2 regions of the Exiguobacterium sp. U13-1 genome follow, and region 2 is predicted to be linked to the other one. Evidence: predicted binding sites of a transcription regulator. Region 2 holds the regulator's gene; the other holds the start of a gene.

Region 1 (15,597 bases), 710 kb from region 2:
TCTGAAGTTAGTCAGTGGAGAGGAGAAATCAGCATGAGTTGGATTTATTTAATCATTGCCGGAATCTTTGAGATGTTTGGTGTCGTCTTAATCAATACGTTCAATCAAAATAAGAATGCGAAGAATCTACTGTTGATGGGAACAGGATTCGGACTCAGTTTCCTATTCTTAACGCTTGCAATGAATGGTTTACCGATGGGAACGGCGTATGCGGTATGGACGGGAATCGGAGCAGCGGGCGGTGCGATTCTCAGCATGGTGCTCTATAACGAATCAAAAGACTGGAAACGTCTGGTCTGCATAGGACTCGTCTTAAGTGCGACAATCGGTTTGAAACTTGTCGGCGAATGATCGTTTCATGTCAAACAGATGACGTTTTAATAGAACGCATTTTTTTTGGCATATTTTAACGCAAAAGAGGAAATACTCCTTATAGAAGTCACGCATGACAAATCGTGTTAATAAGGGGAGAACATCCATGAAAACGAAACAATATATCGGAACGTTCTATTCAGAGGAAGAATTGATCTCAAAAATGGACGAATTACACATTCAAGGACATCGGGAGGAAGACTTTTACGTCATCGTCAAGGAAAAGTCGAACATCGCACTCGTCCGTAGTCAGATGGATGCAGAGATCGCGACGACGAAACCGTCTTGGATGGATCGGATTCGTGGGAACAAAGGTCGTGATCAAGAAGTCGATGATCTGTTCGGATCACTTGATCTATCAGATAATGAGATCGAACAACGAAAAACGGAAGTCGAAGGTGGGGGATTCGTTCTTCTGCTTGAAGTCCAAGATATTCAGTTCGATCCACATTTAAATACAGACAATACACATCCTGATGTAAAGGTCCGTTATGGTAGTGGTGAAGAGACGCATACGTCATCAGATGTGAATTCCAACGCACAGCTCGGCTCAGGTAATCCGCTTGATATTGATAAAGATTCGAAAGAAGAACATGCAGAGATTGATCTGCATCGTGCCGGTACCGATAAGATGCCACAAGATGAGCAGGCAATCGATCATTCGAAAAAGCTCGACGGGAACCGGGAACCGGATATCGCGATGCGTCGGGATGACGATTTCCGACGTCCGGAAACAGAACGCGAGGAAAAAGAACATGATGCAACGCAAGACGGTGAAGAACATCGTCAATCGAAACATCAATCAGATGACATCGCCAAGCAAGACCATGGAAATAATTTAGACCGCTAAAATAATAGACTGGAATCACGTTTTAGGGGCACCATCAAAGAAGGTACTTTTCGGATCAAATCCGAAAAGTACCTTCTTTTTGTATAGAGATTAAACGAGAATCGTCTCGTCTTATTTATGATCCGGATTTGATCCTGTACGCACGTTAGCGTTCAATTGATCAATCGCTTGGATATCAACGTCTGACAGGCTGAAGTCAAAGACATCGAGATTTTCGCGAATGCGGCTTGGCGTAACGGATTTCGGAATCGCAACGATGTCGTGTTGCAGGTGCCAACGGAGGACGACTTGAGCCGGCGTTTTCTGATGACGATCGGCGATATCGACGATGACCGGATGCGTCAACGCGTCGCGTCCTTTCATCAACGGACTCCAGGCTTCGACGACGATACCGTGCTTACGGCAAAAATCTCGGATTGCTTCTTGGCTGAGGAACGGATGGAGTTCGATCTGATTGACAGCAGGAACAATCGATCCTTCGGCTAAAATCCGTTCCAAGTGAGGAATATGGAAGTTCGAGACACCGATGGCACGCGTCTTTCCTTCTGCATAGAGATGTTCGAGCGCCCGCCATGTCTCGACATAACGATCTTCTTTTGGCATCGGCCAATGAATCAGATACAAATCGACGTAATCAACACCAAGCTTTTGTAGACTCGTCTCGAAAGCGGCAAGTGTTTCTTCGTAGCCGTGATCAGAATTCCAGACTTTCGTCGTCAGAAAGATCTCTTCCCGGGAGATGCCCGAGTCACGAAGGGCGCGACCGACGCCTTCTTCGTTCTCGTAAATCATCGCCGTATCGATTGAACGATACCCAGCGCGGAGTGCTTCGCTGACCGCTTCATATACTTCTTTTTCTGGTACTTTAAAGACACCATATCCGAGTTGGGGCATGCTGATGCCGTTATTTAACGTAATCTGTTGCATCGATTCATCGACTCCTTTGTAGTAAATTCTTCTCTTTTCTAGTGTACGCGCTCCTCTTGTAAAAATCGAATGATTGCCGAAGTGAGTTCTTTTGCGTATACTGAGCGATAACAAATATTAGGAGGCGATTCTGTGATTCGACAAGCTGTTTTACAATACATACATGAGGAACACGCACTGGATCAACTCGAAGAAGTGATAGGCGATCGTTCAGCAGTCCTGATTCATGGACGTCAAGCCTATGAAGCAGCCGCTTTTGCTTTACCAGAATTACCACGTCTTTTATTTGAAGGACATTGTACAGATCAACAGGTGGAAGCTTTCAAACAAGCATGTGCTCCGTACGATGTGATTCTTGCACTCGGAGGTGGGAGTGTCATCGATACGGCAAAACAGGTCGCGTTTCAATTACATCGACCGATTGTCGTCATTCCGACGATTGTCTCGAACTGTGCTCCGTGGACTCCGCTGAGTGTCATGTATAACGAAGAGGGACAGTACATCCGATTTGATACGTTCCCCGTCGTGATTGAAGCGCTTTTACTCGATCATCGGATCATCGCAGCAAGTCCGTATGATTATTTCGTAGCGGGGCTCGTCGATACGCTAGCGAAGTGGTATGAAGCACGTGCCTTGAGCGGATCATCGGCTGAGGATCCCGTCATCGAGATGGCACTCCGGACAGCTGAGCGTTGTAAGGATTTTATCTTGTCGACGACTATAACGGAAACGCGTTTTCGTGAGTATCCTGTTGAAATCCAACATCTCGTCGAAACTGTCATTCCGTTAGCCGGGAGCATTGGCGGTTTTGGTGACGCGGCGACGCGTGGTGCAATCGGACACGCAGTGCATAACGCGTTGTCTCCTCATCCAGAAACGCATGCGTTTTTACATGGGAGTAAGGTCGGTTACGGACTACTTGTTCAGGAAAAGCTACTCGGACATGATGATGATTATGTAGAGTTGCGTGACTATCTTCTTGCACAAGAGCAGCCGACGGCACTCGCAGATTTCGAATTATCGCTCGATGTCGTCGAAACACTTGCTTTACGGACAGCGCAAGAGGAACTATGCCGTCTGTTGCGTCCGATCGTGTCAGCAGAACAACTAGTGGATGCTATCACACGTAACGAGACGGTTTCTGTTTCGACGACTTAACATAAAAATACGCACATGGACCGAATCATCAGACGGTCCATGTGCGTATTTTATTGTGCTTTTGCAAAGCGAGCATAAGGAGCAGGGCGACCGAGTAAGTATCCTTGACCAAGATCAAAGCCGAGTTCGCGGCAAAGATCGAGTTCTTCTTGCCGTTCGATGCCTTCCGCTAAGATTTGAATTCCCATTTCTCGTGTCAGATGACGGGCTTTTCGTAAAAAGGCTTCGTTTTCTGAGTTCGTATCGCAGTGATCGATGAAGGAACGATCAATTTTAATATAATCCGGTTGAAGCAAGGACAACATATCGAGTGTCGAGAAACCAGCGCCGACATCGTCCAGTGCTACTTGAATGCCTTGCTTCTTATACTGTTCGAAGACGTGTTTCAAATGGTTGACGTCTTCAATTTTTTCCGTTTCGACGACTTCGAAGACGAGCCGACTCGGATCGACTTGATAACGTTCGACAATCTCAAACGTATGGCGCAGGCAGTACTCCGGATTATAGATCGTCGAAGGGAGAAAGTTGATGAACGTTTTTGTTGTGCCACCGATATGATGCGTCGCACGGATGGCTTCTTCACGCGCCCGCTGATCAAGACGGGAATGAAGTCCCATCTTCGAGGCCGTCGAAAACAAGACACCAGGCGAGATAGGCGTGTTATCATCTGCTGCTCGCAATAAGGCTTCGTTCGCGACGAGCACGTTGCGCTGGATATCATAAATCGGTTGTAGATGGCTCGTCATGACCCCATGCTGGATGAAATCGATCGCTGACCGATGCTTCAGTTGTTCTAGAAGTGCTGAAGCTAGGATGGGTGCTGTCACGTAACGTGATTGTGTGGCGCGACACGAGACCGGATAATCCGCTACACGTAAGAGTGATGTCAATAACTGTTCGAGCTGTTCGAACGATTGATAGGAATAGATTTCTGGCGTTGGTGATTGGATATGGAGTGCTCCCGCTTCAACAAAACGGATTGATGTCGTACATTCGGCGCAAGGATGCCACATAAAGGGATGTCCACCTCTCAATACATCGAAAAAAGATGTATTTATTAAATTGGTTAAATTCTTTACCCTAAGAGAAAAAGAAATTAAACCTATTCTTCATAATCATTGACCTCATACAAAAAAGAGAAGGGACGACGGACACATTTCCGTACGTTCTCTTCTCTATCGGTTACATTCTTTTATTGTGAAGTGTAAACAAACCAGAAAGCGAGATGCAAGATAGCGGCTATTGGAACGAGCCATTGGAACTTCGCTTTCCGTGTCTTGTGCCGAACTGTGTACATACCAATCCAAGAACCGAGCGCACCACCGAGGAAAGCAATCGTCAATAGTGTCGCTTCGGGTGTTCGGTAAGCATGTTGCCGCGCCCGACGTTTATCCTGCCACATCGAGACAAATCCGATGAGTGTCAGGAGGAGGTAATACCCTAAGATGATCCTCATGAAAAATGACTCCTTTTCTAACGTTCGGCGCCACCACCGCCGGAACTTCCGCCACCACCGCGACTGCCACCATTTCCACCGCCACCACGCATGATCGCGGAGAAGATGTTCAAAATTGCAAAGAAGAACATACCACCGGTGAACTTCATATCGAGGAACAATAAGATCAGTAATCCAGCACCGATCAGAATCTTCGTCCAAAGTGGAAGTCCGTCGTCATTTTGTGTTTTCGGAGGATCCTGTGATTCAAGTGACTGATCCTTTGAAATGACACTGACGACCGCTTTATACGTTTCGGACGCTGCTTTTCCATACTCACCGTTTTCCTTGTAAGGAACCGCATATTGATCGAGGATACGTCCGGCTGTGATGTCTGTCAGAATCCCTTCAAGTTTATAACCGACCTCGATCCGGAATTGGCGATCCTTTTCATTCGGAGCGACGACGACAAGAACACCATTGTCTTTTCCTTCTTGACCGATGCCTTGGCGCCGAAACGTTTCATTGGCGTAAGAGCTTAAATCCTGTCCCTTTAGATCGGGAACCGTCTTGAGGACGACTTGTGCCGTCGTATATTGTTCGAGTTCTTGACCGAGTTGCGCGAGTTCGGCTTCTTCCGAAGGGGTGAGCAGCTGAGCATCATCCTGAATGAAGAACGTTGCTCCCGTTCGTTCTGAAACGGCACTAGCTGTCGGAACGAAGAGGAAGAAGACGAGGAACGCGCTCAATAGAAGTCGCGTCCACCGCCGAATCATTTCGAATCACTGTTAAAGTCGACAGTCGGATTTTCTCGGTCGCTGTCTGAAATCTCGTAATATGGTTTTTTCTCGAATCCGAAGGCGGATGCGTAGAGTGCCGTTGGGAAGCTCCGACGTTTTTTGTTATAAAGCGTCACGGCATCGTTGTAATCCTTGCGAGCGATCCCAAGACGATTTTCTGTTCCTTCCAGCGTGTCCATCAAGGATTGGAATCGTTCGCTTGATTTTAGTTCTGGATAAGTCGTCTGCAAGGCAATCAATCCGCGAAGCGAAGACGTGACTTGTTGGTCGGCTTCAATCCGCTGCTCGGTTGACGCAGCGCGCGCAAGACCAGCTTGAGCTTCAGCGACTTTTCCGTAGACTTTTTCTTCTTGACCTGCGACACCTTTGACGGTTTCGACGAGGTTCGGAATTAAATCCGCACGACGCTTGATCTGGTTATCGACTTGTGACCATTTATTCGATACATCTTCTTCTACATTGACGAGGCTGTTGTATTGTCCGATTGCTAAAAAGGCAATCACGACGACGACAACGACTCCGATGATTAATGGGAGTTTTGATCGACTCCGACTTCTGCGTGCCATATGGCGTTCACTCCTTTAAGTATGTCTCATCCCTATATACCCTTAACCGAGTGAATTAGTTTCAAAAAAATAAAAAACCGTCAGCTAAAATAGCTAACGGTTAGGACTTACATGTAGACGATGACAGCTAATACGGCTGCCAAGACGAGACGATAGATCGCGAACGGAACGAGTTTGATCTTGTTGATCAGCTTCAGGAAGAAGCGAATCGATAAGAGGGCAAACACGAACGACGCAACGAAACCGACGGCATAGAAACCGAAGTCGCCTGGATTAATATTATCCCAGTTCTTAACGAGCGAGAGGAAACTAGCACCGAACATGATCGGTACAGCCATGATGAATGTAAAGTCAGCTGCCGTCCGGTGATTCATCCCGAGGAAGACCCCTCCGGAAATCGTTGAACCGGAGCGGGAGAAGCCAGGCCAAAGGGAAATACATTGGAACAGACCGACGAGTGCTGCTTGGCGATATGTAATCTGATCAAGCGATGTTGTTTTCGGTTCCTTTGGTCCGAGTTTATCGGCTGCGATCATTAAGAGGGCACCGACAGCAAGACCGATGATGACCGTTTCAATCGAGAAGAGGTTCTCATCGATGAAGTCTTCGAATAACAACCCGAGAACCGCAGCTGGTAGAAGACCGATCAAGACGTGACGTAGCTTTAACTTGTGTGTCCCTGATGCGTCGTGTTCTCCTTCGATTTTATATAAACCGATCAGGCTAAAGAGGCGTTTCCAAAAGACGACAATGACCGCAAGAATCGATCCGAGCTGGATGACGATCTTAAAGGTGTTTGCGGAATATTTACCGAGAAATTCCGTTGTTTGTAACCACATGTCATCAACGATGATCATATGACCTGTGGAAGAGACTGGTGCAAATTCCGTCATCCCTTCGACGAAACCGAGCAAGAGCGCTTTTAAAAGTTCAATGATTGTCATGGTAATCTCCTTCTATATGATGTGCTATGTAAAAACATATCATGTTTTATTCTTGTGAGATAGAACTAATTGGAATATCGGGCGCAGGTCTGAGAGACGATTGGATGTGTAAGACGCGTTGTACGATTTAAATTCGTTTGGATAAGATAATACATGGATTTAGATTTCATCGGATAGATCAGGAAATTCGATCATTTCCATTCATACTAAAACAGTATGAAAGAAAAGGAAATCTTTCTGTTAGGACACAAGGTCAGAAAAACTTCAAATCGATTGGTTTCACTGGAATATGCCTGGATCTACAAAAAGAAAAACGAGCAGGAGACGGTATCGTCCACTACTCGTTTTGCAACAGGCTCATCCTAAAGCGACGTCAAGAATCATCATGACAGTAAAACCGACCATCAGACCAAGTGTTGCTAAATCGGATCCGTTCTCTGCTTGTGATTCCGGAATCAATTCTTCGACGACGACGAAAATCATCGCACCAGCGGCGAAGGATAACGCATACGGTAGAAGCGGTTGAACGAAGAAGACGGCAGCCGCTCCAACCATCGCGGCAATCGGTTCGACGATCGCTGACAATTGACCGTAATGAAAGGCGCGCCGGCGCGACATCCCTTCACCGCGTAATGGGATCGATAGGGCAGCTCCCTCCGGCATGTTCTGAATGCCAATACCGAGTGCGAGGGTCAAGGCACCGGCGACGGTCGCCCCGTCCATGTTCAAGGCGGCGGCACCGAAAGCGACACCAATCGCAAGACCTTCGGGAATGTTGTGCAACGTGATCGCAAGAAACAGCAACGTCGTTTTCTTGAGTCCTGTCGAAGGACCTTCCGCTGTCTCGAGTGGTGCGGATAAGTGCAAATGCGGTGTAACGAAGTCGAGGAGACGGACGAAAAATCCACCGGCGAGAAAACCGATGGCGGCAGGAATCCAAGCGATTCCACCATCCTGCTCCGTGAACTCGATCGCAGGAGCAAGCAGCGACCAAAATGATGCGGCAATCATGACGCCAGCAGCAAAACCGAGCATCATGTTCATGACGCGTTTTTCAATCGTCGTAAAGACGAAGACGAGTGCCGCACCAAGTGCGGTTAACCCCCACGTCATCATTCCGGCAAGCAATGCTTGCACGACGACGGGGAGGGAAGTAAACCAATCCAACATGACTATTCCTTCTTTCCGGGCACGATTTAAAGCATCCATCTGTATGAGAGCTTACCCGTTTTCGATCCGGACGATTCGTGTGAAGGGAATTTCAATGACTTCACGTCCGCGCAGAAAGAGAACGGAACGTTCGGGTTCTAGTCGTTCCACGAAACCGACGACCGTCACGTAGCTACTTTCCTTATAATACGTGATTTCAAGTTCGTTTCCTTCTATTAAAGCTTCTTGAAGCAGAAAGTGCCATGATTCTTGCAACTGTTCATCAATTTCAGGCAAGTCGAGCTGATGCATCTGGACATAATATTCCCGCAACAGTTGCAAATGTTCCGGCATGAGAAAAGGAATCCATTTTAAATTTCCTCGATCACGATACGCTGTCATGAAGATCACCTCCTGGATGACCGCCGACGAAACGAAGACGACGTTTGGCGACACTCGTATCAAGAAACGAGACAGCGAGGCGAATCGTCCCTTTTCCATAGCGAAGATTGACAACATCCATTGCTTTTAATAAACGTCGCCGTTTCCAGAGTCGCGTATTATCCTCGAACAAAGACAACTGTAAGGTGCCTTGATCGGCAGTCAAATGTCCCACTGCGACGGATAAAAAACGAACAGGTTCTCCGTCGAGCCAATTCGGTTCGAATAATTGTAAGACGTGACGCAGAATGATTCGTTCATCGGATGTCGGATAAGGCAACCGCACTTGACGGGAGAAACCACTTCGGACGACGTTTCGAGAATAGCGGACGCCGATGTGAACGGTCCAGCCGACTTGATTCGAAAAGCGACAACGTGCGGCAACATCCTGCACGAGTTCATTGAGCACATTCCGAATGCTTTCGAACTGATAATAGTCCTGCATTAAGGTCACACCGTGTCCGATCGTCCGTTGAGGGGCTTTCTCGAACAGATGACGAGGCGCAAGAAGTGTCGGTGACGCGTCAAGACCCCAAGCGTGGTGCCATAGTTCGGCACCGATGACACCGAATCGTTCGTGCAACTCTTCGACAGGGCGCATGGCAAGATCACCGATTGTTTCAATCCCCATCATCTGCAGATGTTGTTCCATACGGTGTCCGACCCCCCACATCTTCCGAATCGGAAAATCATGAAGACGTCGTGCGACGTCGGCATATCCACATCGCGCGATGCCTTCTTTTTTCCCGATTAAATCAAGGGTCAGTTTCGCGATGACGTTATTTGGACCAATCCCGATCCGGACGTGGATGCCGGTCTGTTTCAGGATCGCTTCTTTAATTTTGAGGGCAGCTTGCAGGTCGGAACCAAATAGGCGATCGGTTCCGGTCATGTCAATGAAGCTTTCGTCAATCGAATAGACGCGGATCGCTTCAGGTGGGGCGAATTGGTGCAGGACATCAAGGACACGAATTGACGTCTTCATATAAGCGAGCATGCGTGGTTCGACAAGTTGAATCGTGCGACGAACAGCGTATGGCAATTGCTCGATTTCATATAGTCGACCGGCTGTCTTGATTCCTAGTGCTTTTAAGGCAGGGGTGGCAGCGAGAATGACGGATCCGCTTCGTTTTAAATCGGAGACGACCGCTAGGCGTGTCGTCAAGGGAGGGAGATTGCGATACTGGCATTCACAGCTGGCGTAGAAGGACACACTGTCGACGCAAAAAATCCGTTTATCTTGTGGTAAAACGACGGAAGGAAACATCTGAATCACTCCTTTACATAAAAGAACGTATGTTCTTATTTTGGTTTCCTTGACTATAGCATGGTCTCAAAGTGTCTCAAAATAAAAACTGTTGGAAAAAGGGGAATTCGAACGATTTTCCCTCATATAAAAGAAGTTTGATACACTAAGGGTGAGAAAAAAGGGGGAACCTTCATTGAAAGAGACCAATATCCGTTTACCAGAATTACCGAAAACGCTTCAGCTAGAGACCTTCGATCAAGTCGAAATCGATGACCCGTATCTGAAAGGAGCGCGTTATGAGAAAGAGTCGATGCCAAGTGAACTGACAGAACGTATCGATGCCTATCAAGTGTGTTTTCAAAATGTCTCGTTCGCGAATCTCACCTTTGACCGTGGCTCGTTCGAAGATATCCATTTTGAGCAGTGTGACTTAACGGGATGTCACTTCCAAGAAACTCGTTTTCACCGTGTATCCTTCGTCGGATGCCGGATGACGGGTGTTCAGTTCGAAGATTGTACGCTGGACCATTTGACGATTCAGGAAGGACTTGCGGATTACGCACAGTTCATTCGCAGTACGGTCCGTCACCAACACTGGAGCGAAACGACGATGAAAGAAGCGCAGTTCTTCGAAGTGAAACCGACCCAGTGGAAACTCGAAGCGGTCCGGCTTACCGATAGCCAGTGGATTGAAACACCGTTAAAAGGTCTCGATCTCCGGCAGACGGAACTCTCTGGTATTACGATTGATCCGCGATTTTTACCAGGTGCCGTCATTACGGAAGAGCAAGCAGTCGCCTTTGCTCGCTTGTTAGGTCTTGTCATTCCATAACAAAAAGAAGTCCTGCTTTCGATTTTTACTCGAAAAGCAGGACTTTTTTTTAGTGAAGGTTACTGTTCTTAAAATGACATCGTTTCGCCATCCTCTGGAATCAGGAAATGGGCAGAAAGGTGGAAGGCGGCTAAAAAGTCAGCAATCATATCACGTCGCAAGAGACAGTGGTTGACGGACTCGAGGTGCGAGACGATGATCGTCGCTTCCGCCGCCGCTTCGTGTACGGCAAGGAGATCACGCTGTGACATCGTGATCGGCTCTCCGGTCAAGAACTGGGCGGCGCCACTGTTGACGACGATGATATCGGGTGTATGTTGTTCGATTGCATGCGCGACCTCGTCGCACCAGATCGTATCACCGGCGATATAAAGTGTTGGTTCGTCCGGATGGGTGAGGACGAGCCCAGACACACGTCCCATCCGTTCGCCGATTTCACCGACACCATGCTGTCCACCTGTTCGATGGACCTGGATATCACCGATCGTTACACCGGAATCGAAGGAAGAAACGTTCGTGAAGCCGGCTTCTCGAATGTGCTGCGCGTCTTCTTCTTGCTGCGCATAGAGTGGCAAATGCTTGGGTAGAAGTTGTTTTGCAGCATCATCGAAATGATCGGCATGCAGATGCGTGACGAAGACAGCGTCAGGATCGAGCAGTGTGTTGACATCGACCGGTAAGTCGACGAGTGGATTAGCGACGGCATTTGGTGTTTGACCGAAGGGAGGCAAGCTGCCTTTTTCGCCGAGGAACGGATCAATCAATAAGACTTGATTGGCATACGTGACAACGAGTGTTGCATTACGAATTTGTTGAATATCCATTAGGTTCATCCTCTCTCAATGACTCGGATTAACTATTCCCCGTCTGGCATTCAATGAATCCTATCGCAAGCGTTTCTCCATCGCCATGACGTCGACATATTCACCGTTCAACTGTCCTTGCTCCTTAAACGTTCCGACGATCCGGAACCCGGAGCGGATATAGAGTTTTTGTCCGATTTTATTGAATGGGAAGGTGAAGAGAATGAGTTTATGCATCTGATGATCACGGGCGTGTTGCTCAGCCGTTTCAAGCAAACGTGTGCCAATCCCTTGTCCACGATGAGTCCGGGTGATATAAACCGAAATCTCACCGACGGATGCGTAGACAGGACGCGGATTATACGGATCGAGGGAAATGAAGCCGAGGACACCTGTGTCATCTTCAGCGACATATCCGGCATATCGATCGGTGCGTTCCGCATACCATTGGGTCATGAAGGATAAGTCCTTTTGGTCGGTTTCAAGCGTTGCGATCCGATCTTCAATGCCTTCGTTATAGATGGCAAGAATCGCTGGTAAGTCGTGTTCCGTTACGGGACGAATATGCATGACGCTCACTTCCTCATCGCTTTTCCTTCATTATATCGGTTACGTATCAATGTAGTGATATGTTTGTGCGATAAGAAAAGCACTGATTCCCTTCATATGAAGGAAAACAGCGCTTTTATCGATCTTAAGAGACCGTTGACGTCTCATTCTCGTAAATCGGAACCCAGCCGTCTGTCGTGACGAAGATCCGAACAGCGACGACTTTACGATCGTCTTGAAGCGTAAAGTAGTGGCGTGTGTTAACAGGAACGGAGATTAAATCACCAGGATTGAGTTCGATGTTATAGTAGCCGACTTCTTCGTCTTTGATCGCGAAGACGCCATGACCGCTGACGATGAAACGAACTTCATCATCCGTGTGATGATGTTCTTTCTGGAAGTTGACGAGCAACTCATCAAGGTTCGGTGTCGTATCCGAAAGTGAGATGATATCAGCTGTCTGATACCCACGACGTTCTGATACGTCTTTGATTTCGGGAGCGAACGTATCGAGAATCGTTTGTTTGTCTGCATCCGTCAGTGTGAAGTTCTCAACGAGAGGCGCTGGAAGTTTCGAAACGTCCCACTGTTCGTAAAGAACGCCGCGTGACGCAAGGAAGTCAGCGACTTCCGTTTGATCCGTATACCGTGTGTTTGTTTCTTGGAATAAGACTGTTGCCATGAGATAATTCCTCCTTTTAATGAATGGATTGACGGCATGATTGCAACGTCAACGTGTAATTGAATAAAAACTCGAAGGCTTCGAGGTGTTTCTTTGCTTCAAAGGCGGTCGGTGCCCAGACTGTGATCCCGTGATTGCGGATCAGGACGGCACCACTGTCTGCTGTGACATGCGGTGCAAAAGCAGCGGCAAGTGTCGGGATGTCCGCATGATTTGGAATGATCGGCACCGTGACCGTTGCATCTTCTTCCCACTTACCGAGTGCCTTGATGATTTCCTGTCCGGAAAAGGTGATACTGCCTTGATCGCCATAGAGTTCCGAAATCACATTGTTCGCAATCGTATGGACATGCAGGGAACAACCAGCGTCCGTTCGATTGAACACCTCGACATGGAGCAATGTCTCAGCGGAAGGACGCCCGGATTGCTCACCGATTAATTGACCGGTCGCATCGACATGAACGAAGTCGTCAGGAGTCGTCTGCCGTTTATCTTTTCCGCTTGCCGTCACAAGGAATTCAACCGGAACACCGGACGTCCGAATGGCGAGATTGCCACTCGTACCAGGGAACCAATCGCGCGCCGCAAGCTCTTGTTTGATGGCGCGTAGCTCTTCATACCGTCGCATGAATGTCATGTTGTCACCTCCGTTCGTGTTAAATCATGAACGATATCGTGGAACGTCTCAAACGGTGTATAGGCGATATCGTTTTCTTCACACAACGTGATCAGATAATCACGGGCATAGACACGATCTGCTTGTTTCGCGAGTTCGAAGTCCGTCACCGAGTCGCCGATGACGATGATGATGTCACCGTCTTTACGCAATGTCCGGGCAACGGATGTTTTACAACAGCCGCACCCGTTCGTGCAATGGGCATCGCAGGCGTTTGGCCAATCGATATGGACGAATGGACCACTGAAATCGGCGACGTTACAGTAAATCTGTTCTTGTTCAAGGAATGGCGCTAAGATTGGTTCGACGAAAAAGTCCATTCCACCGCTGACGATCGAAAAATCGATTCCTTGACGACGACTGTACTGAAGTAACTCCGAAAATCCGTCGCGAATAACGGCGCGCTCCAATAAAAAGTCAAGATAAGACGTTTTCCCATCAGATGACAGAAGTGCGAACATTTGCCCGACGCCACTCTGAATCGATAGCGTCCGGTCGAGTACGCCGCGTTTCAACGGTTCGAAGTCACTCGCTGGCGCAAATGCCTGCATGAGTGCGATGATGTTATCCTGCGTCGTCACCGTACCGTCGAAGTCACAAAGAATCCGTACGGTCATGACTTGATCCCCCAAGCGTCGAGGGCGATCCGTAATTCTTCATGACGCGATGCTGCCGCCGATAGGGATTCATTTGCGAGTGCCGCATCGAGTGCCTGACGGAAAGCAATGACACCAGCCGCAGCACCTTGCGGATGACCATGTACGCCGCCGCCGGCGTTGATGACGGAATCGATACCGAAGTCCCGTACGAGTTGAGCGACGAGTCCAGGATGAATACCAGCTGAAGGAACCGGGAAGATCGATTTCGTCTGACCGAGACGGGTCGCTTCGACCGCGATGCCACGAGCGACATCCTTTGGCAAAGCGACATTGCCGTAAGGAGACGGGAATAGCGTCAAGTCTGCTCCAGCAGCACGCGGTAATGTGCCGAGTAAGACAGGAGCTGCGACTCCGTGATTCGGGCTAGCGATCAACGCACCGCTATATGCTGGATGATTGAAGATCGGAACGTTGATTTCCGGATCACTCGCCAGTTCGCGTAAGACGTCGAGTCCGTATGTGAAGGTATTCAGCAAGAATGCGGTCGCTCCAGCATCAATCAATCGCTTGGCTTGATCCTTGAGCGTAAAGACGGGACCACTGAGTGTGATCGCATATAACGCACGTTTACCGGTCCGGTGGAAGTGAGCATCGATGACCTCACGTCCGATTCGTGCCCGGTCAATCGTCGGTGTCAACGGATTGTCGTATAGGATCTCATCGTCTTTGACGAGGTCAATCCCACCAGCGAGTTGTCCTTCGAGTTGATCACGAAGGAACGATAAATCCCGTCCGATGACTCCTTTGAAGATGCTCATTAATAATGGGCGATCTTCGACACCGATCAAGGAGCGGACCCCTTCGATCCCGAATTTCGCACCTGGAAAGTCCGACGTAAATGTATCGGGTAATAGCAATTCCGTTAGTTTGATTTCACCGTCGAGTGAGAGTTTCCCGAAGACGGTCGTCAGAATCGCAGAAAAGTCGCGCGACACGTTATGTTCCGGATAACGAATCGTGATATATCCTTTGCCATCGCGCTCTTCGGTATGTACGACTTCCCCTTTGAACGAGGCGAGTTGTTGTTGTTCGAGATGATTCAGTTCCGTCCAAGAACCGACTGTCAGACCAAGCGCGAGTTGTTCAGCGCGTTGCTCGAGTCGATCACGGGCAGTCAATTGATAAGTAGCAGTGATATAAGCCATGTCTTTCCTCCTTCAACAAAAAAATGGTCTCTCGTCAGTGACAAGAGACCATGAATAATTCGAACGTGGACTCTTATCTGTCAGCTTAGTAGCTGCAAGAATTAGCACCGTGCCAAAAGGTCGGTTGCTGCGACATCGTAGGGCTTGTCCCTCCGTCTGCTCTTGATAAGAATTGGATGAAATTGTGAAATCTAATTGCAATTTTTACATGAGAATCGTCACTTGTCAAATTATTTTTAGAAAATTTATTTTTTTGAAAATACTCTTTCTATATATGGCATGAAAACGATATCGATTTCTGCTTGATTTCGATTTGACAGCGAGGAAGTCGATTGCGTAAGATTCAAATCAATATCACAC
Region 2 (15,597 bases):
TTCGCTCTATCCATTCCTAGAGCACGTACCAGTGCTTGCGAATGTCGACTTCGGACATACGAGTCCTTTATTCACGTTCCCGATCGGTGGTCAGGTGGAACTGCATGACGAGGTCATCCGACTTCATATTTCCTGAATAATAAAAGAAGGAGACGCGGCAATCCGCATCTCCTTCTTTTTTAATAGTCGAGCAATCTCGAAGCGTCGATTTGACGTTTCGACCCATCCGCGAACATCTCAAGTGTTGCGAAAATCTGGTCATTTGCCCATTCATAGTGAAGTAACGTGAAGTCTTCGAGTGTCGAGACCGTCTTGAACGTTTTCCCGACCGTAAACGCACGCTTCCGGCTCGCATCTTCTGCCGGAACGGTGACGAAGATGACCGTGATCTCTTCGCCCTTCGTATCATAATAGAATTCAACGATCCGACCGTCCGCTGTTTCAGGTAAGACACCTTTACGGGGCTGTCCGGTCTCGTCCAATTGTACGTATGGTTGCAGCATTCTTTCGCCTCACTTTCTCCGTCATTCATCATAGCACGTCCACCTGATTTATGCTAATCTATATTTGATGTGAAAGGGGGATGAGTCGCGCATGGAATGGTTCATGAACGGGATTCTGCTCTGGGGCTTTATCATGATTACACTCATGGCAATTGGCGGGTTTTTCATGTTCCGGAAGTTCCTCAAAAAGTTACCGAAAGAAGACGGTAAATCGATGATGGACTGGGAAGATGAATACATCGACCAGACACGACATCTTTGGACGGATGAGACGATGGAATTGTTGAACGCTCTCGTCATGCCGGTTCCATCGGCATTTCGCGATGTCGCACGCCGCAAGATTGCCGGGCGGATCGGACAGTTCGCACTTGAGGAACAAGCGACAGAGATGACATCTGAACTGGTTGTCAAAGGATATATTTCCGCTACGCCAAAACGCGATCATAAATTCTTGAAAAAAGCACTGACGGAGCACGCCATCGACTGGCGAGACTACGCATTATACTTCCAAAATTGAAGGATGCACGAAAAACCGCCGAAGTCGCCTTCAGCGGTTTTTTTAGTGAGGTAAGTGCGCGACCGGCACGGTGCCCGACTTGACTCGTTTGTATTTCAAATACATCGCGAAGCGCCAAGGGACGATCATTCCAAAAGCGACGAGATAAAAAATGCCGCCCGTTTCGAAAATATCAATCTGCCCGCCGATGAAGAACTTCGCAACCGTCCGAATGAATAAGATACCGAATAAGACGATGAAAAAAGCTTTCGAACGTTGCAAATAAATCTGCCCTTCTGCTTCATAAAAATTGGATGTCTTGATCAAAAAGATGCTGAAGATGGCTCCAATGAGCAATGCTTCCGCCACTTCCGTCCATGTCAGACGGGATGCCGGGTATAAAAACTGTAGCATCCCCGTCGACATCGCAAAGGGCGGGATCAAGATTTTTTTAGCATTCGTCGGTTTTGCTGATGCCTTCACACGAATGAAGCTGATCAGCAATCCCATGACGAGCGCTACCCCAGTTGATATCCAAATCATCCGATCACTTCCTTGATTAAAATCCAGTGAATCCGACGATGTCACTCATCCATGCTGCGAATTTACTCAAGCCATCAAAATACAGCATGACTCCGAAGACCATCATCAAGGCTCCCCCGAATTTCGTTAATTTCAGACTATACTGCACGAACAAGCGCGAACGACCGACGAAGAACGCCATTAATAAGAAAGGAATTGAGAACCCAAGTACGTAAGCAAGCATGTAGAACATACCTTGACTTGGATTGGTCGCAGCTAATCCGATGACTCCTGCGAGAATCGGACCTGTACACGGTGTCCAACCGGCTGCAAAACCGATTCCGACGAGTACCGTTCCGACGTATCCTCCTTTTCGTTCCCCGAGATTCAGTTTCTTTTCACGCATCAAGAATGTCGGTTGCCATAATCCGACGAGAACAATCCCGAAGACGAAGATGACGAGCGCCCCAACCATCCGTAACGTATCCCGATAGGTGATAAAGACATCTGCGAATAACGATGTCGATAAACCGAGTACAACGAATACCATCGCAAAACCAACGAGGAACGCTAACGTATGAAACAAGGATCGCTTTTCTCGTACGCCCCGTTCTTTTAAATCCGTTACCGACACGCCTGTGATGTATGAAAGAAACACAGGATACAGTGGTAGCGTACACGGAGAGACGAAAGATAACAATCCTGCTCCAAACGCTAACCATAACGAGAGCTCCATCATGAGCATCCCCTTTCCTTTACTACTATAGAAGAAGTTCCTCCTCTATTTTGCCAAACTCCTCTGCATTTAGCACCTATTATCTCACAGAAAGTTGCAAAAGATTCGTGTCCGCCAAAATTACAAAAAAATTACATTTCGTCGATTTTACTGAAATCTCGTTGCACCTAGTAAATGGACTTGCTAGAATATGGATACGACACCAATGTAAGGGAGACTGCTATGACGACACAACAACTATTGACGTTAGCGATCGAAGCCAAACGTAGCGAACTATATCATCAAGCTGACCAGTCCAGCTTTACCTCCCCGCGTGTTCTACAACTTAGTCATGAACTCGATGTCTTGCTTTTAGAATATTCACGCATCGTCCAAAACTATACCATTCACGGTTCGAATGAACCGCTTTTATCTTAATGCACGATCTGGTCAGCATTCGAGTGCGAATGCTGACTTTTTTATGGTTTCTTATTTCTGATGGAGGTGCTTTATGTCCGCTCTTACATTCATTGCTAGTTCTCGTCTCCTCTATATGCCTGACGATCTCCCCCAATTATACGTACATGAAGTCGAAGCGATTGAATACGTATCATTGAAGCGAGGAAGGTTCACGATGCCTTACCTGTACACGATCGAAGGTGCTGATCAGTGGGAGTTCATGATTTACTTACAGCGTTATATGGAAGAAGGAGATGTCCTCGAGTTGCTTTATATTGAAAATCAAAATGACAGCATGCATGACCATCTACCATCCGTCCCCTTACTAGAGCCGATTGAAATCAATATTCGACAGCGAACGTACCAAACGATTCACGGCACGTTTCAGCTTTCCGCTAACGATTGGATGCAGGAATTGTTCCATCGTTCTTACCTGACAGCGTTCGGCGTGACGACGATCGTCAAGTATTGATCTGCGTATCCTCCATTTCACTTTTTCATCACTAGACGATAGAAGGATGACATAGTTTCTATTTTTAAGACTTTTTTCTGTTGAATTGTGCGAATCTTTCAGCAAAAGTAATCCAAAAGACCTATAAACATCCGTTTTTCATAATCAGTATGTCCTACCGATGACAAAAACCGACCTTTTGCAATCTCGTTGTCACAATAGCCCGGTTTGTAACTCGAATGACATTGACCTGTAAACGCACAGGTCAGTTTTGCCGTGTAAAGTAGGAACAGTAAACACAGCATATGTCAGGAGGACATCAATAATGAAAAAAGCAGTTTTCGCTGCCGGTCTTGCAGCAACAGCTCTATCAGTAGGATTTGCCCAAGAGACAGAGGCTGCCTCAGAAACGGTAACAGTAAATACACCAGTACTCAACGTACGCACAGCACCTACAACTGCATCAGCAGACGTAGGCAATGTATATAAAGGTCAAACATTAAATGTCGAAGGACGTTCTGGCGCATGGATCCAAACACACATTAACGGTCAAAAACGTTATGTTCATGGCGCGTATACGTCTGCAGCAGGCTCATTCGACTTTAAAAAAGCGACAGTTACTACGGCAGTACTAAACGTCCGCACACAACCAACGACAAGCTCGAAAGATGTCGGTAACCTCTACAAAGGCGAAAAAGTCAACGTAGAAGGTAAAGTCGGTGCATGGATCAAAACAACAATCGATGGTAAAACACGCTACGTACACAGCGATTACACTTCACTCGCTGGCGTATCGAAAGCACCAGCAGCACAAGCACAACCAGCTGCTAAACCAGCTGCGAAGCCAGCACCAAAAGCAGCTGCTAAACCAGCAACTGCAACAAAACAATCGACACCTGCAAAATCAGGTACGAAAGTGACAATGAACGTCACTGCTTACACGAACGACCCGTCTAACAACGGTAGCCAACTCTACAACGGTCGTGCGTTGACAGCAAGCGGTTATGACGTTACAAATACGATCACGTACAATGGTATGCGTATCGTAGCAGCTTCTTCACAATACCCAATCGGTACACGTATGCACATCGAAGGCATTGGTGAAGCAATCGTACTCGACCGTGGTGGCGCAATCCAAGGTAACAAACTTGACCTTCTCGTTGGTTCACAACAAGAAGCACTCAACTGGGGACGCCAAAACGTCACAGTCACAGTCTACTAATCAAAACAAACAACCTGCCGGGCGAGATCGCCTGGCAGGCTTTTTTTATGTCTATTTTTTATGTCTATTTTTTAAGAAACCGTGACATGACCGGATTGCAACTGGTACATCTTTTTATACAGACCATCTTGCGCAATCAATTCTTGGTGATTGCCTTGCTCGATCACTTCTCCTTGATGCAATACAAGAATCAAATCGGCATCTTGAATCGTTGATAGACGGTGAGCAATGGCAATCGTCGTCCGTCCTTGACGCATCCGTTCAAGTGCAACTTGAACTTTTTCTTCCGTCTCCGTATCAATCGAACTCGTCGCTTCGTCGAGAATCAGGATTTTCGGATCTCGCGCCATCGTGCGTGCGAAGGAGATCAACTGACGTTCCCCAGCTGAGAACGTCGCCCCCCGTTCCGCAACGGGACTGTCATATTGCTGGTCGAGTTGATTGATGAATCCGTCGGCTTGTACGAATTTAGCAGCCGCTTCGACACGATCAAAGGAAATCGAACTATCGAATAATCGAATGTTATCAGCGACCGTTCCCGTGAACAAGAATGAATCTTGCAACACGAGTCCGACGTGCTGTCGTAGTTCTTCTTCCGATAACTGCTCGAGCGGTTGACCATCGATCAAGATCCGACCCGATTGGTACGCGTAAAAACGCATCAAGATGTTAATGATCGAACTTTTCCCACTTCCCGTATGACCAACGAGCGCGATCGTCTGTCCTTTTTTCGCCTCGAACGAAATCCCTTTTAAGACGTCTTTTTCTCCGTCATAGCTAAAGCGAACGTTTTCAAAGACGATATGTCCTTCCGATACGCGTGCCTCCCCTTCGAGCTGTTTCGTTGGTTCTGGCTCATCCGTATCGAGGACCTTGAATACACGGTCTGCTGAGACGACAGCTTGTTGGAACTCGGACAACCGTTGCATGATTTGCTGTACCGGTTGGAAAATCCGCTCCATGTAGCTGATGAAGGCATAGACGACACCGACTTGGACCGTTTGCGAGAACGATAGGACACCGAAATACGTCACGAGTGTCGCAATTGAAATGGCGAGTAACAAATCAATGATTGGTCGCAGCAACCAACTATCGAGCTTCAAATTCTTATAACGTCCATTCTGGTGGGCGACGTTCGTCTCCTCGAACTCTGCCATCAAGCGTTTTTCTTGGCGGAATTGTTGAATGATTGCCATCCCGTTGATGGATTCGTTCAGTTGGGCATTGATTTTCGACAATAAATCGCGGACTTCCGCGTAATACTTCGTCGAATACTTCCGGTAAATCCAAATGATGAAATAAAACAGCGGTAACAATAGTAACGCAATCGTCGCGAGTCGAGGCTCTAGTAGATAAAGGAAGATATATGTTCCAATCAACTGAACGCCGCTTTGCACGAATGTCGACAGGACACCGATGTAGAGCTCCTTGATCGCTTCCGTATCGTTCGTGATCCGGGACACGAGCACTCCGGCAGGCGTCCGGTCAAAATAGGCAAGCCGTAAGTGCATGACATGCCGGAACACATCAATGCGTAAGCGTTGAATGACTTGCAAGGCAATCTTTTGGAATTCGAACGCCTGTAAGTAATCGACGATAATCCCTGTCGTATGCAGTAACAAGTACGCTGTAAACAAGAGTGCGACTTCCTGTACCGGATACGTACCCGGTGCGACGTATTCATCAATGAAAATCTTGACGAGATACGGTCCTCCGAGTTTTGCTGCTGTCGTGATGAACAGGAGAACGAAGGCGATACTGACTTGCTTCTTGAACGGTTTGACGAAATCAAGCAATCGCTTCAGGACGGCTTTTTCATTGATATCATGATTCATTCGGAACGCCCTCCTTGTTCGACGAGTGATTCTAGTTGCTGGCGATCGTACGTCTCTTTATACCAACCGTCATGAGCGAGTAATTGCTCATGTGTGCCTCGTTCGATGATTCGACCGTCTTCAAGGACGATGATCTCATCGGTATGCGACACAGCCGACAGGCGATGGGCAACGATGATTTGTGCCTGATCGTGATCCGCCGTGCGGAAGTGATGGATGATCGCTTCCTCGGTTTTAGCATCGACCGCAGACAAGGCATCATCGAGCACTAAAATCGGACAGTCTGCTAATAATGCCCGGGCAATCGAGATCCGTTGTTTTTGACCGCCGGATAACGTCACCCCACGCTCCCCGACCATCGTCGCGTACCCTTCCTTAAACCCGAGAATATCATCATGGACTGCTGCAATACGTGCCGCTTCCATGATGTCTTCCATTGATGCATCCGGTTTTGCAAAGGCAATATTGTCGGCAATCGACGCGGAGAATAAGAAATGATCCTGTGGAACAATCGCTACTTGACGACGGACGGTGTCACGTGTCAATTGTTTGATGTCTCGTCCACCAATCGTGATGGCGCCTTGTTTGACGTCGTATTCGCGAGACAATAAGCGAACGAACGTCGATTTCCCGGCACCCGTCTTCCCGACGATGCCGAGCGATTTACCGGGCTCCAACGTCACATCGATGTCTTGTAAGACCGGTTGCGTATCATAGATGAAACGCTCAATCCCAACGTGGAGTTCTGGTGAGGAAACACTCGTTGCTGCTTCCTTCGCGTCTTTAATTTCCGGTTCGATCGCAAGCATCCGCTCGATCCGATCGTAAGAAGCACGACCCCGTTCGACGATGTTGAACAACCAACCGAAGGCGAGCATCGGCCATGTCAATAAACCAAGATATGTAGTGAATGAGACAATGTCACCGATTCGGATTTCACCTTGTTGTAATAAGTAAGCACCATATCCGACAGCGATGATGTACGATAGACCGACTAATCCAAAAATCGTCGGGTCAAATAAAGCATCGATTTTTGCGACACGACGGTTCTTTTGGACGACATCATCCGATAGATCCGTAAACGTCTGTACATCAGACTCGACTTCTCCTGTTGCCTTTAAAACACGGACACCACTAATGCTTTCCGCGACCTTATCGTTCAAATCGGAGAAGGCTTCCTGTGCGTCATGAAAACGCGAATGCAACATCTTACCGTAACGTGATGTCAAATAGACCATCAGCGGCATCGGTAGGAGTGATACGAGCGTCAACTTCCAACTGATCGTCGTGACCATCGTGATAATGACAAAGCTCCCCATCGTCACCGAGTCGACGAGTGTTAGAATACCGGCACCCGCTGTCATCGATACCGCTTGTACGTCGTTTGTCGCATGCGCCATCAAATCCCCGCTCCGGTATTTCTTATAGAACGATTGATCTAAGTCTGAAAAATGCCCATACAGTTGGCTGCGTAATAATCGACCGAGACGAATCGATGCCCCAAAGATATAAAAACGCCAAAAATAACGAATGATGTACGTCGCGACCCCGATGAGCAACAATGTACCTGCGAGACGAATCAAATCATCTTTCGTCAAGCTTCCCTCACTCAGACCGTTGACTGTCGTCCCGATGATCTTCGGTGGAATGAGTTCTAACGCTGCCACAAAAATCAAACTGACGACCCCAAGACTATACGCTTTCCATTCTCGTCGGAAAAACCAACCGAGTTTCCTGAAGACTCCCATTCAAGTCTCCCCCCTTTTTTAAATCCTATGATTATTTGAAATAGTCTCACATTTTAGATTAGTTCTCTTTCTAAAAAATAGCAAACAAAAAGGAGACCATTCGGTCCCCTTTCGTACAGCTTATTTTTTAGGTGATTTCATTGAACCACTCATTGAACGCATCACTTGGTTGACTTTCTTTTGTGATGGCTTTTGACCCATTTGCATCATCAATGTCTTAATCATATCTTCGTTGATTGGTGGGTTTTGCTCCAAGTAGTTCATCATGTATCGACGAGCGATATAGAAACCAAGGGCGACACCTGCTACCAAGCAAAGAAGGGCAATTAAAATCCAAATCCATGTAGCCAAGTTGCTTCCTCCTCTAACTTAAAACGTCGCTTTTTACTATACTATAATTCCAATTGTTTGCATAGATGATAATAGATGAAAAACGAGCCCGACGTAAGATCGGACCCGTTTTCTCCGGAAGTGATTATCCGAGTTGCTTGACTGTTGCTAATACGTTTTCAACAGACATGCCGTATTCTTTCAAGAGGAAGTCCCCAGGAGCAGATGCGCCGAAACGATCGATTCCGATGACTTGTCCTTCTGTTCCTACATATTTGTACCAACCGAGTGAAGCGCCTGCTTCGATTGCGACACGCTTCGTGATGTGTTTTGGAAGAACTGATTCTTTGTACTCTGCTGACTGTGCTTCGAATACTTCCCATGATGGAAGAGAAACGACAGCTGCTGACTCACCAAGTTCTTTTTGTGCTTCGACAAGAAGGTGAACTTCTGAACCTGTACCGAGCAAGAGTGTATCAGCTTTCGTCACATCACCAGCGATGACATAACCACCTTTTTCAGCGCCCTCTGTCGTCGTACCTTCAAGTTCAGGAAGACCTTGACGTGTCAAGACGAGAAGTGTCGGTTTGTCTTTCGCTTGAACCGCTGTTTTCCATGCTGCGATCGTCTCTTTTCCGTCTGCAGGACGGTAAATCGTGACGTTCGGCATTGCACGGAAACTCATCAAGTGTTCGACTGGCTCGTGTGTTGGACCATCTTCACCAACAGCAATCGAATCGTGCGTCAAGACGAAGATTGATGGAAGTCCCATTAACGCAGCAAGACGAACCGCTGGACGGAGGTAATCCGAGAAGACGAAGAATGTCGCGCCGTAAGGAATGACGCCGCCGTGAAGTGCCATACCGTTGACAGCCGCAGCCATTGCGAATTCACGTACACCGAACCAGATGTTACGACCGCTTGGTTCGATATCGAAATCTGCTTCGCCTTTGAGCATCGTGTTATTCGATCCTGCAAGGTCAGCTGAACCACCGAACAATGTCGGAACGTTCTTCGCAAGACCATTCAAGACTTCACCGCTCGTTTGGCGTGTCGCTTTTTTCGATGACAAGTCGTACGTCGGAAGATCTGCTTCCCAGTTGCTTGGCAATTCGTTTGCGATCGCGCGAACGAGTTCAGCATGCAATTCTGGATGAGCTGCTTCGTATTGTTTCATCGTCTCGTTCCATGCGTCTTCTGCAGAAGCACCACGTTGGACGATCCGCTCGTCAAACAATGACTTAACTTCTTCAGGCACGTAGAACTCTTCGTGATCCCAAATGTAGCTTGCTTTCGTTAATTTGATTTCCGCTTCACCGAGTGGTGCACCGTGAGAAGCCGATTTACCTGATTTGTTCGGTGAACCGAAACCGATGACTGTCTTGACTTCGATCAATGTTGGTTTTGTCGTCTCTGCTTGTGCCGCCGCGATTGCTTTCGAAATCGAATCGATATCCGTTCCGTCTTCTACGCGAATGACTTGCCAGTTGTACGCTTCGAAGCGCTTCTGGACGTTTTCAGAGAATGATTTATCGAGATCGCCATCAAGTGAGATATCGTTTGAATCATACAATACGACCAATTTACCAAGACCAAGGTGACCTGCGAGTGAAGCCGCTTCAGCTGAGACACCTTCCATCAAGTCTCCGTCTCCACAGATTCCGTATGTGAAGTGATCGACGACGTTGAGATCGTCACGGTTGTATTTTGCTTCAAGATGACGCTCTGCCATCGCCATACCAACTGCCATTGCAATCCCTTGACCAAGTGGACCTGTCGTTGCGTCTACACCAGCCGTGTGACGGTATTCCGGGTGACCTGGTGTTTTTGATCCCCATTGACGGAATGATTTAAGATCATCCATTGATAGATCATATCCCGATAGGTGGAGGAGTGAGTAGAGAAGCATCGAACCGTGTCCGGCTGAAAGTACAAAACGGTCGCGGTTGAACCATTCTGGATTTTTAGGATTGTGGTTCATATGATCCGCCCAAAGCGAGAATGCCATCGGCGCTGCTCCCATTGGCATACCTGGGTGACCCGAGTTCGCCTTTTGTACGGCATCAATCGATAAGGTACGAATCGTATTAATTGCTAATTGTTCTACTGTCGTCATGTTCGTCAAAACAATCATCCTCTCTCTTTTTCACAAATTCCTACTCATTTTAGCACACTCTCAAATGTGATACAACTTTTCTAAATAGTATGTCACATTAAAATGAATGCGCTATCTATAGCCGTTCTTCCGACTCATACAGGATGTATGAATCGATGAAAGATCTCTATTAAGATGTATTGCTATCGTACAATGTTTCCTATCTAACCAATCTAACAAAAAAGAGATCCACCGATTGGGGACCTCTTCCTTACTATAGAAGAAATAAACGATTATTGTTTATTCCGTTCTTCTTCTTGTGCTTGTTTCAATTTCTCTGGTGTTACGTCCGTTCCTTCTTCATCGACGATTTTCATGCCCATGAGTTGGTTTTTGAACGATCCACGGAATGCTGCGAGATACGCTGCACGTAACTCTTTTTGCTCTGCCGTTTCGGCTTCTGATAACGGCTCGACTTTTGATTTATTCGCTAATGCATTGATTCGATCTAATTGTTCTTGTGATAACATGGAATCCCTCTTTCTGTACGACTCAAACTTGAGTTGTTCAATTGTATCCTTACTTTAAAAGAGGCTATAAAAAAAAGCAAGTTAACCGCGTCAGTCGACGGGTAACTTGCTCTTCATTCCGGGCTAGGTGTCAGTTCGCGGTATTCAAGATATCGACGATTGACCGTTGCTTTTGAAATATCATGTCCCATCCCACGCAAGGTGATGGCGATATCTGAAAACGTCAGTCCGAGCTCTCGAAGACGTACGATTTCTTCGATCGGTACGTCCTTTCGACTACGCCCAGAGTTCTCTCCTTGGCGATTCAGATTTCGTTCCGGGCGAAAGCCTTGTTCAACAGCTCGCCGCATGCCGCGCGCAATTTTTGCGTTATGCAGTTTCCGTTGATATTCTTCCACCAGTGAGACAATCTCAAGGACCATTGCTTCTGCATCCGCAAGCTGGTATTCTCCATCGGAATCAAGTGTCATCAACCGAACACCGTGCTTCTTAAACGTGTGCAAAATAGCGATTTTCGCATTCCCCCGACCAATTCGTGTGTCATCTGTCACGAGTACCGCATCTACCGCATCACGTGTCACATGGTCAAGAACCGTCAGCATTCCTTCCCGATCAACGTCATATCCACTCTCTTTTTCAGAGACGATGTCTATGACATCAAAACCCTTTTGAGACGCGACCTTGGAAAGCTCCATCCGTTGGCGTTCAATCGAACTATCTTGTGCTTCTTTTTCGGTCGACACCCGACAATAAATCACGACCTTCATCGTACCTCACATCCCTGTTCGTTCTTTCACAACTTTTCCATTTTGTCATTGTTGTGCGATTGGTACAACGATTTTGCTTTTTGAGATGACGTGTTTTGTCTCGACATCATTATTTTTGATCAACCAGTTGACGTATTCTTCATCTGACATCGAACCATCATTGTAGACTTCAGCAATTTGTTCGACTGTAGCGTTCTCATCGACCGTAACGGAAGCGGTCATCAGTTGCGCTACCTTTTCATCCGGGCGTGGTGTGAGTAAAAAGATCACGAAGGCAATACTTAATGCATAGAAGAGAATTGAAAAAGCATGAGTACGAATCGTATGAATCATCATGAATCCCTCCAAATATGAAATGAATGATTTAGAATAAATGTTCGCGGAACAATTGTTCGCATAACTCATAATAAACACAGAACCCGTGTTCGGTCAACACAAAATGTCGAACAATTGTTTGTACGCTCATTTGTTCTATGTTATAGTGAATCTAGAAACATATATTCTTACATTTCAAACTTCAATCCAGAAAGAGGTGGCAATTCGTATGCGGAAAATGTCTAAGCGCCAACAAGAGATTCTCGACTACATCGTCTCTGAAGTGAAACTGAAGGGGTATCCACCATCAGTTCGTGAAATCGGAGAAGCAGTCGGACTCGCGTCTAGCTCGACGGTACACGGTCATTTGGATCGACTCGAGAAACGGGGAATGATTCGCCGTGACCCGACGAAACCACGTGCGATTGAGATATTGCTTGATAAGCCTGAAGAAATCACGGAAGCCATCGTCCATGTTCCCGTCATCGGGAAAGTCACAGCGGGTCTTCCGATTACAGCGATTGAAAACATCGAAGAACAGTTCCCACTCCCTGCACATTATGTAGGAAACGAAACGGTCTTCATGTTAACGATCGATGGTGAATCGATGATTAACGCAGGTATTCTTGACGGCGATCGTGTCATCGTGCGCCAACAAAACACAGCAGAAAACGGAGAAATCGTCGTAGCTATGACCGAAGATAGCGAAGCGACGGTGAAACGGTTCTTCTTAGAAGATCAACAGGTACGTCTACAACCAGAAAATGACTCGATGGATCCGATGTATTTCGATAATGTCTCCATTCTTGGTAAGGTAATCGGCGTGTATCGGACGATTCATTGACGGAGGGACCAGTTACGACTGGTCTTTTTTCATGCCTTCAGGAAATGTACATGATACCGTCAATACCGTCGCACTGACGGGTTACGTTGCGTATTCGGTCGCAACGCAACAAACCGATTGGTTACCGACCGCCATTGGCATCGCTGTTGGTACTCTTTGGTTGTCACCCGACCTCGATTTAAAGTCAGAACCGTATTATCGCTTTGGACCATTTCGAGTCTTGTGGATGCCGTATGTCAAGATCATGCCTCACCGATCGATCTGGTCACATGGACTGATCATCGGAGACATCATCCGGCTTCTTTACAGTGCTGCGATTCTGATTCCGCTACTATTTTTAAGTCTATATTTTCAGGTTCTTGATTCTGCTACGATTGATTCGTGGTTCGCTTCCTTGCCTGCATTCGTCGTCGGTATCATGGTGGCAAGTACGATTCATATCCTACTAGATTATTCCAGCAGTTGGTTTCGACCTAAAAAAAGAAAAAAACGTCGTCGGTAACACCTCTTTTGCTTGCTTGCAAGCAGAATGAGGTGTTTTCTTATCCACTTTTTCGTATCTTTAAACATCAAAATAAAAAATTTCCATTCCTATATTTCAATTATATGTATTGAAAACGTTCTCAATTCGGAGTAATTTAAAGTAGAAAGGCCATTATCTGCTTTAATCCAAAGGGAGGGTTTTTGCATGAATAACTTTGTATTGGAAATGATCGGTACGATGATCCTCATCCTGCTCGGGGATGGAGTCGTCGCCGGTGTCGTCTTGAAAAAGACGAAATCGGAAAACAGCGGATGGATCGTCATCACATTCGCTTGGGGTCTTGCCGTCATGACAGCAGCATTCGTCGCTGCTGAAAGTGGAGCACACTTGAACCCCGCATTGACGATTGCACTTGCTTTGAACTCTGACCTACCGTGGGCAGACGTTCCGATCTACATTGCCGGACAACTTGTCGGAGCTTTCATCGGCGCCATTCTCGTTTGGCTTCATTACATGAAACATTTTGAAGCGACTGATGATCAAGCTGCAAAACTCGGTGTGTTCGCAACAGGTCCAGCGATTCGTCATACGCCGTCGAACTTGATTTCTGAGATCATCGGGACATTTGTTCTCGTCTTCGGTATCTTGGCACTTGGTTTAACAACGTTCGGAGATGGCTTAAAACCACTCATCGTCGGTTTACTCGTCGTCGTTATCGGTCTCTCGCTCGGTGGTACAACAGGGTATGCCATCAACCCGGCTCGTGACCTTGGACCGCGTATCGCGCACGCTATCCTACCGATTCCGAATAAAGGTTCATCTGACTGGGGCTATTCATGGATTCCTGTCGTCGGTCCGATCATCGGTGGAGCGATTGCCGTGTTCATCTATCAATTGATCTACTAAGATCACATCTCACTAACACATACCGCTCAAGGGGGATTTCGAAATGGAAAACAAGTATATCCTAGCACTCGACCAAGGTACGACAAGCTCACGTGCGATCATCTTCGATCACGATGGGAAAATCGTCAACTCGGCACAACGGGAATTCAAACAGTACTTCCCACAACCAGGCTGGGTCGAGCATGATGCAAACGAAATCTGGGGTTCGATTCTTGCCGTCATGGCCGAAGCACTCGGGACAGCAGATATCAAACCTGAGCAAATCGCTGGAATCGGCATCACGAACCAACGTGAAACAACAGTTGTCTGGAACAAAGAAACAGGCAGACCGGTCTATCACGCACTCGTTTGGCAATCGCGTCAAACGTCTGGTATCTGTGACGACTTAAAAGAACAAGGTTTGAACCAGAAGTTCCGCGACAAAACAGGACTTCTGATTGATGCCTACTTCTCTGGCACAAAAGTTAAATGGATCCTCGACAATGTCGAAGGTGCACGTGAGCAAGCAGAGAACGGTGAATTGCTCTTCGGTACGATCGATACGTGGCTCGTTTGGAAACTGTCTGGTGGAAAAACGCACATCACGGACTACACGAACGCTTCACGAACATTGATGTATAACATCTACGAACAAAAATGGGATGAAGAGTTACTCGATATCCTCGGTGTTCCTGCTTCCATGTTGCCAGAAGTTCGTCAGTCGAGTGAAGTCTACGACAAAACGGTACCGTATCACTTCTTCGGTTACGAAGTGCCAATCGCTGGTATTGCGGGTGACCAACAAGCAGCACTCTTCGGTCAAACGTGCTTCGAAGCGGGTGAAGGGAAAAACACATACGGAACAGGTTGCTTCATGCTCATGAACACAGGCGAGAAAGCCGTTTCTTCTGATCATGGACTCTTGACGACGATCGCTTGGGGCGTCGATGGAAAAGTGGAATATGCGCTGGAAGGTTCTATTTTCGTCGCTGGTTCTGCGATCCAGTGGCTCCGTGATGGACTCCGTATGCTGAAAAATGCGAAAGATTCAGAAGGTTACGCAACGAAAGTCGACTCAACAGACGGTGTTTATGTCGTTCCTGCCTTCGTTGGTCTTGGTGCGCCATACTGGGATTCAGATGTACGCGGAGCAATCTTCGGATTAACACGCGGAACAGATAAGGAACACTTCGTTCGTGCAACGCTTGAATCACTCGCTTATCAAACACGCGATGTGTTGACAGCGATGGAACAAGATTCTGGTATCGAACTGAAGACACTTCGTGTCGACGGTGGTGCAGTAGCGAACAACTTCTTGATGCAGTTCCAATCGGACATCCTCGGCGTTCCTGTCGATCGTCCAGAAATCAACGAAACGACAGCACTTGGTGCAGCC

The links. Region 2 encodes LexA, which represses DNA repair genes until DNA is damaged. Its sites were predicted from a motif close to CGAACATATGTTCG; they were not measured.
Positions count from the first base shown of each region.
Region 1: a site for LexA is predicted at 9,932-9,945, ahead of ESP131_RS04625 (Y-family DNA polymerase). Genes of this name have one in related genera too.

Region 1 covers NZ_CP015731.1:880,491-896,087, forward strand. Annotated here, with positions in the region: gene ESP131_RS04565 (DMT family transporter) at 1-37, shown strand, start outside; gene ESP131_RS04570 (DMT family transporter) at 34-351, shown strand; gene ESP131_RS04575 (general stress protein) at 479-1,222, shown strand; gene ESP131_RS04580 (aldo/keto reductase) at 1,334-2,149, opposite strand; gene ESP131_RS04585 (iron-containing alcohol dehydrogenase family protein) at 2,282-3,307, shown strand; gene ESP131_RS04590 (EAL domain-containing protein) at 3,358-4,320, opposite strand; gene ESP131_RS04595 (DUF1294 domain-containing protein) at 4,500-4,763, opposite strand; gene ESP131_RS04600 (TPM domain-containing protein) at 4,781-5,518, opposite strand; gene ESP131_RS04605 (LemA family protein) at 5,515-6,108, opposite strand; gene ESP131_RS04610 (undecaprenyl-diphosphate phosphatase) at 6,216-7,052, opposite strand; gene ESP131_RS04615 (ZIP family metal transporter) at 7,410-8,222, opposite strand; gene ESP131_RS04620 (YolD-like family protein) at 8,274-8,603, opposite strand; gene ESP131_RS04625 (Y-family DNA polymerase) at 8,587-9,909, opposite strand; gene ESP131_RS04630 (pentapeptide repeat-containing protein) at 10,085-10,723, shown strand; gene ESP131_RS04635 (MBL fold metallo-hydrolase) at 10,792-11,547, opposite strand; gene ESP131_RS04640 (arsinothricin resistance N-acetyltransferase ArsN1 family A) at 11,608-12,096, opposite strand; gene ESP131_RS04645 (1,2-dihydroxy-3-keto-5-methylthiopentene dioxygenase) at 12,221-12,757, opposite strand; gene ESP131_RS04650 (methylthioribulose 1-phosphate dehydratase) at 12,774-13,394, opposite strand; gene ESP131_RS04655 (2-hydroxy-3-keto-5-methylthiopentenyl-1-phosphate phosphatase) at 13,391-14,050, opposite strand; gene ESP131_RS04660 (2,3-diketo-5-methylthiopentyl-1-phosphate enolase) at 14,047-15,237, opposite strand; SAM riboswitch class I at 15,308-15,409, opposite strand.
Region 2 covers NZ_CP015731.1:1,595,125-1,610,721, reverse strand. Annotated here, with positions in the region: gene ESP131_RS08180 (LD-carboxypeptidase) at 1-136, shown strand, start outside; gene ESP131_RS08175 (hypothetical protein) at 180-503, opposite strand; gene ESP131_RS08170 (DUF2621 family protein) at 595-1,020, shown strand; gene ESP131_RS08165 (CcdC family protein) at 1,063-1,542, opposite strand; gene ESP131_RS08160 (cytochrome c biogenesis CcdA family protein) at 1,559-2,257, opposite strand; gene ESP131_RS08155 (aspartyl-phosphate phosphatase Spo0E family protein) at 2,480-2,674, shown strand; gene ESP131_RS08150 (hypothetical protein) at 2,748-3,167, shown strand; gene ESP131_RS08145 (SH3 domain-containing protein) at 3,472-4,368, shown strand; gene ESP131_RS08140 (ABC transporter ATP-binding protein) at 4,440-6,203, opposite strand; gene ESP131_RS08135 (ABC transporter transmembrane domain-containing protein) at 6,200-7,951, opposite strand; gene ESP131_RS08130 (YneF family protein) at 8,072-8,302, opposite strand; gene tkt (transketolase) at 8,427-10,397, opposite strand; gene ESP131_RS08120 (DUF896 domain-containing protein) at 10,670-10,906, opposite strand; gene ESP131_RS08115 (YneB family resolvase-like protein) at 11,020-11,673, opposite strand; gene yneA (cell division suppressor protein YneA) at 11,719-12,009, opposite strand; gene lexA (transcriptional repressor LexA) at 12,218-12,832, shown strand; gene ESP131_RS08100 (metal-binding protein) at 12,864-13,334, shown strand; gene ESP131_RS08095 (MIP/aquaporin family protein) at 13,521-14,222, shown strand; gene glpK (glycerol kinase GlpK) at 14,266-15,597, shown strand, end outside.